Regions from separate parts of the Shewanella sp. SW24 genome, predicted to be linked through region 1. Evidence: riboswitches for the same ligand, from Rfam matches in the RefSeq annotation. Region 1 holds a riboswitch; the other holds the start of a gene.
The links. Region 1 has a riboswitch for lysine ahead of L5M17_RS18400 (Na+/H+ antiporter NhaC family protein). Riboswitches for the same ligand answer to the same signal wherever they lie in the genome.
Positions count from the first base shown of each region.

Region 2: another riboswitch for lysine. It lies ahead of lysC (lysine-sensitive aspartokinase 3); the one in region 1 lies ahead of L5M17_RS18400 (Na+/H+ antiporter NhaC family protein).

Region 1 covers NZ_JAKKSH010000027.1:51,267-54,469, reverse strand. Annotated here, with positions in the region: gene L5M17_RS18410 (electron transfer flavoprotein subunit beta/FixA family protein) at 1-466, shown strand, start outside; gene L5M17_RS18405 (electron transfer flavoprotein subunit alpha/FixB family protein) at 467-1,393, shown strand; lysine riboswitch at 1,489-1,685, shown strand; gene L5M17_RS18400 (Na+/H+ antiporter NhaC family protein) at 1,765-3,203, shown strand, end outside.
Region 2 covers NZ_JAKKSH010000003.1:155,841-159,043, forward strand. Annotated here, with positions in the region: gene arcA (two-component system response regulator ArcA) at 1-561, opposite strand, end outside; gene L5M17_RS04755 (DUF3293 domain-containing protein) at 1,149-1,583, shown strand; lysine riboswitch at 1,684-1,858, shown strand; gene lysC (lysine-sensitive aspartokinase 3) at 2,009-3,203, shown strand, end outside.

The DNA of each region.
Region 1 (3,203 bases):
GTCTATCGCCAAATTGCTCAAAGCGGTACAAGACAAAGAACAAGCAGAGCTGGTGATTTTTGGTAAGCAATCCATCGATGGTGATAATAACCAAACTGGCCAAATGTTTGCCGCGTTAATGGATATGCCACAGGCGACCTTTGCTTCAGAAATCAAATTAGAAGCGAATACATTACAAGTCACCCGTGAAATTGACGGCGGCATGCAAACTCTCAAATTACCTTTACCTGCTGTCGTGACCGCCGATTTACGTTTGAACGAACCCCGTTACGCTTCATTGCCTAACATAATGAAAGCCAAGCGTAAGCCATTAGAAGTATTTACTGTGGCAGACTTAGGCGTGACGTTAAAGAGTCACCAAACGATTGTGAAGGTCACTCCGCCAGCTGAACGTAAAGCGGGCATCATGGTAGCGTCGGTAGCTGAGCTAGTTGAAAAGTTAAAAAATGAAGCGAAGGTGATCTAAATGGCCATTTTAGTATTAGCTGAACATGATAATGCTGCACTGAAACTCGATACGGCAAAAATTGTTACCGCCGCCCGTGCCATAGGCGATGAAGTACATGTCTTAGTTGCGGGTCACCAATGTGGCGCGGTTGTCCAAGCGGCGCAGGCACTACAAGGTGTTAGCCAAGTACTCGTTGCTGATGCCAGCGTGTATGAAGCGCATTTAGCGGAAAATTTTGCCAAATTGCTGGTGGACTTAGCGCCAAACTATGGTCACATTCTGGCCTCGGCTTCAAGTTTAGGTAAGGACACGCTTCCGCGCGTTGCAGCATTATTAGATGTCGCGCAAATCTCAGAAGTTATTACCGTCGTCAATGCCGATACCTTTGTGCGCCCTGTGTATGCGGGTAACGCCTTAGCGACAGTGCAAAGCCATGATGCCATTAAAGTGATAACAGTGCGCGCCAGTGCGTTTGACGCTGCGCCAGAAGGTAACAGTGCAGCTGTGACGACACTTGATAAAGTGTTTGAAGCGAGAACTCAGTTTGTTTCTCAATCGCTGACAGTTTCTGCCCGTCCAGAGTTAGGCAATGCTGGCATTATTGTATCTGGTGGCCGAGGCATGGGCAGTGGTGAAAACTTCGGCATGTTAGAGCAACTTGCTGACAAGCTCGGTGCAGCAGTTGGCGCATCACGCGCCGCAGTTGACGCAGGTTTTGTGCCTAACGATTTACAAGTAGGTCAAACCGGTAAAATCGTTGCGCCAAACTTGTATATTGCCGTCGGTATTTCTGGCGCGATTCAACATTTAGCCGGCATGAAAGACGCTAAAGTCATCGTTGCAATCAACAAAGATCCTGAAGCGCCGATTTTTCAAGTTGCCGATTATGGACTCGTTGCTGATCTGTTTGAGGCGGTTCCTGAGCTGATTACAAGTCTCAGTTGATTTTATCTGTGATCTAGGTCACATTAAGTGGCTTTGCGGTAGCATCTGCTAAGCCGCTTATGTTTTTATGTGCCTCACGCCCGTGCAAGGGCGTTCTTAGAAGTAGAGGCGCGCCAAATATTAGTAGTGATCAGTAGGGTGATTCCGTTGATCGATTGCGAAAGGATTTGGTGCCGAAGTGGTTCGATTTATCACGATCAACTGCTGGGGTTGTACCTAATAGGTGCAGCACTGCCATAGTATTTTCCGATATGGATTTTGGGAATAGTTACTATGGAGCGCTACTGATAGGACAGGTGACCTTGGGTATCTATTGCCTTTTCCCACCAGTTCAGTCGCCCTCCATTCGTATTTAACGAAGATAATAATCAATGACTGTTATGAATTATGCCGATTCGGCACTTTCCTTGTTGCCGCCTGCGGTGGCTATCGTGTTGGCGATCTTGACTCGCCGTGTACTGCTTTCTTTGGGGTTAGGTATTTTAATTGGTGCTTTATTGCTCAATCAATTTTCACCTTTAGCAACGGGTGAGTTTGTATTTAATGGCGTTAAAGGGCTTTTTTGGACTGATAAAGGTCTAAATTCGTGGAACTTATATATTCTCGGTTTCTTAATTGTACTGGGAATGATTACAGCGTTAATTACCGTAAGTGGCAGCGCGCGGGCTTTTGCCGATTGGGCTCGTTTACATATACGTAATAAACGTGATGCTAAACTATTGACCATGTTTTTAGGTTGCGTAGTTTTTATTGATGATTATTTCAATAGTTTAGTTGTTGGTTCGGTCGCTCGACCTGTTACCGATCGTTATTATGTTTCCCGTGCTAAGTTAGCTTATTTATTAGATTCTACTGCCGCGCCTGTGTGCGTTATTTCTCCAGTTTCGAGCTGGGGCGCTTATATTATCGCACTCATTGGCGGGATATTAACTGCCCATGGTTTTGCTGATACGGGTCATTTGAGTATTTTTATTCAAATGATCCCAATGAACTTTTACGCAATCTTCTCCTTGTTATTATTACTTTTTGTTGTCTTTATGGGATTAGATGTTGGGCCAATGCGTGAGCATGAGCTCAATGCCCAACGTGGTAATTTATACGATGAGTCTAAAGGATTACCGCCTGGGGCTAACGCGGATTTACCTGAAGCCGAAACCGGTAAGATTTTAGGTCTATTTCTGCCGATTACCGTGTTGGTATTTGCAACCCTCTATTTTATGATTAACAGTGGCGCTCAAGTACTCGCGGCGGAAGGGATTGAATTTAATATTATTTCTGCTTTTGAGAAAACCGATGTCAGTTCATCACTTTTCTTTGGTGCATTAATTGGTCTAGCGGTTTCGCTGATATTGAATTTAGTGCAAGGCGTTGAGAAATTGATGATAGTCAAAGGTATAGTGCAGGGCGCTCGCTCTATGCTGCCGGCGATTTACATCCTGTTATTTGCTTGGACAATCGCAGGTGTGATTGGTCAACTCGAAACCGGTAAGTTTATGGCGAGTTTAGCAACAGGAAATATTCCGTTCGCGTTTTTACCCGCCTTAATGTTTGTGCTAGCAGGTATTACCGCGTTCTCAACTGGTACTAGCTGGGGTACGTTCGGGATCATGTTGCCGATTGCTGCTGATATGGCGATGGGAAGTCACACTGGCATGATGTTGCCTATGCTTGCCTCTGTGCTGGCGGGTGCTGTATTTGGCGATCATTGCTCGCCGATTTCCGACACGACTATCTTGTCGTCTACGGGCGCCAGTTGCCACCACATCGACCATGTGGTGACTCAGCTACCTTATGCACTCATTGCGGCGTT
Region 2 (3,203 bases), on a different contig from region 1:
CATCAGTAGATCGGCACGAGTCAAAATTTTGCCTGGGTTTTCAACAAAGTGCAGCATAGCGCGGAACTCGCTACGTGGCAGTTTGTAAGATTCACCCTGTGGGCTCACTAATGAACGGCTGTTGATCTCTAAGCTCCAATCATTGAAGCGGTAGTATTCTACTGAGCTCTTTTCTTCGACTTCAGCGCCAGCGCTGTTGACACGAGTCAGAAGGTTACGAGCACGAATCGTTAATTCACGTGGGTTGAACGGCTTGGTAATATAATCGTCCGCGCCAATTTCAAGTCCAAGAATTTTGTCGACTTCGTTGTCACGACCTGTCAGGAAGATAAGACCGATGTTGTTGATTTCACGTAGTTCACGTGCCAACAATAGACCATTCTTACCTGGCAAGTTAATGTCCATAACGACCAAGTTAATTTTGTTTTCCTGCATAGCCTTATGCATTTCTGCGCCATCATTGGCCTCAGTTACCACATACCCTTCTGCCTCGAAAATACTTCTCAGCGTGTTACGGGTAACGGCTTCATCTTCAACGATCAGAATGTGCGGATTTTGCATATTATTTACCTAAATTTTAATCAGTTTATACTAACCAATAAGAGCAACTTACTTCGGGCTCTTATATTCATAAAAGCGTTGATACTTCCTTGAACTGCTTTGTGCTCAAAAGGAAAATCTTTACGGTGACATCTATATCTGGATGTAGATTAAGTGCACGTTTAAGTGTAATACGAGAAAACGTAATCAGTACCAACTTCGATAAGCAATAGTTAGAATAAGTTCCTTAACTATTGTTTTTTTAAATGTTTAAAAGACAAATCAAATGTAGAACAGATTTTAAACAGATGCCCGGTCAGTTCACGTTACTTTAAGCGATATATGTAACAAACTGTATTGAACGATAAGCATCTTGCTCAATCTGTTTCAACTCACCAGTACGTACATTGTACTCGTTTTAGTCATTTGTTAACAAATGAAATGTTAACAAATTTTAGGTGAGCAGGGGTTTTTACCATGATATTTACTTTAGCTATTGATTAGTATAACTAATGTATTTCTTATTCCTGTGAGCCAGTTCACGCCTCTTTGGATTTTACAATCACTCTGCTACACTAGCTTGGGTTCATTTTTCGACTAGACTACCAATGGACAATACGACTCAAAATTTGTGGCAATGTTACCAAGCGCCGTTGTTTTTGCTGACTCAAGCATTATCCTGTGATTTTTCCTTTGCTGTTATTACCGCTCATAATCCCGCTTCAAAGCTTCTCTCTCCTAGCCAAAACCGTTTACTCGATCGCCAACTTCTCCGTGAAATTGAATTACTCGGTAGCCCTTATCGTGCTTTAGTGGGCGCAGCACCGGATTTATCCCACATGGAAAAAAGTTGGGCCGTGTTTATCGATAGAACGATGGCATTGCAATTGGGTAAGAAATTTAATCAATATGCGATTTATGTTGTCGAACAAGGGGATGTGAGCTTAGTGCCTTGCACCTTGGATGGACATGATGAAGTGTGTTTAGGCAAATTTAGAGATTATGTGCAGCTGGTATACGAGCTACCCGATTTGAACACTTAGTTGTTTTCAAAAGATTTTATTTAAATTGTTCATTTGTTATGAAATTAGCATTGACTTCATTAGGGGTTTATTGCTACTTTTTTCGTCCCTTTCCTAGGAAAGGAACAGAAGAGGAGCGTTAACTAGGTAGTCGGTCAGAGGAGCACAAACTCCAGCGATGACTGATGAGGGAGATTAGCGCCGAGGCATAGATATGGTTGCTGCATGTTTATGTCGGTCGCTCAGGCTGAATCCTGACGATTGTCACCTGTAATTGGTGGAGAGCTTCTGGTGACGATTGCTGTTTCCCTTCTTTTGGGGTGCGTTATCATTGAGCACCAGGCTCTTCGAACGAAGTTAGTTCGGAGTGTGATCATGTTAGTTAATCAATATTTTATTCAATCTGCGTTTATTTCTTGCCCTACGTGTTTCACGGAGGTGCGCTAATGTCCTTCGTTGTCGCAAAATTTGGTGGCACCTCAGTCGCCGACTATAACGCTATGAATCGCTGTGCCGACATAGTGTTAGCTAATCCTGATTGCCGTTTAGTCGTGGTCAGCGCTTCGAGCGGCGTGACTAATTTGCTAGTGGAATTGACCCAAGAATCGATCAACGACGATGGACGATTACAGCGATTAAAACAAATTGCCCAAATTCAATATGCGATTTTAGATAAGCTCGGTCGTCCTAACGATGTGGCCGCCGCATTAGATAAATTATTGAGTCGCATGTCGGTATTGAGTGAAGCGCTCGCATCACAACGCAGCAAAGCGACTATGGATGAGTTGTTGTCCCTCGGTGAGCAATGTTCTTCGGCGTTGTTTTCGGCGGTGATCCGCGAGAAAGGTGTTAACTCCAGTGCCTTCGATGTGCGCCGAGTGTTACGTACTGACAGCCACTTTGGCCGCGCGGAACCTCAGGTTGAGCAGATTGCGACTTTAGCTCGTGATTATCTACAGCCACTGTTAGCGGAACAAGTGATTGTCACGCAAGGCTTTATCGGTGCCGATGAAGCGGGACAAACAACAACGTTAGGTCGTGGTGGTAGTGACTATTCTGCTGCACTGTTAGCTGAAGCGTTACGCGCCTCAGCAGTCGAGATTTGGACCGATGTTGCGGGGATTTATACAACCGATCCGCGTCTTGCGCCCAATGCCTTTCCGATTGCCGAGATCAGTTTCAATGAGGCTGCCGAGATGGCGACCTTTGGTGCCAAGGTATTGCACCCAGCGACTATTCTTCCTGCCGTTCGTCAGCAAATTCAAGTGTTTGTGGGTTCAAGTAAAGAGCCTGAAAAGGGCGGGACTTGGATCCGTCATCAAGTGGAAGATGCGCCCGTATTCCGCGCTGTGGCTTTGCGCCGCGATCAAACCCTGTTAAATCTTCACAGCTTGCAAATGCTGCATGCGCAGGGCTTTTTAGCGGAAACCTTTGCGACATTAGCGCGACATAAGATCAGTGTGGATTTGATTACCACATCAGAAGTGAATGTGTCTCTAACCCTCGATAAAACTGGTTCAGATTCGAGTGGTCAAGGTCTGTTGAGTGAGGCATTGCTGCAAGAATTATCACAGCATTGTCGTGTGCGCGTCGAAGATGGACTGGCCTTGGTGGCGATTATCGGTAATCGCATCGCGACGA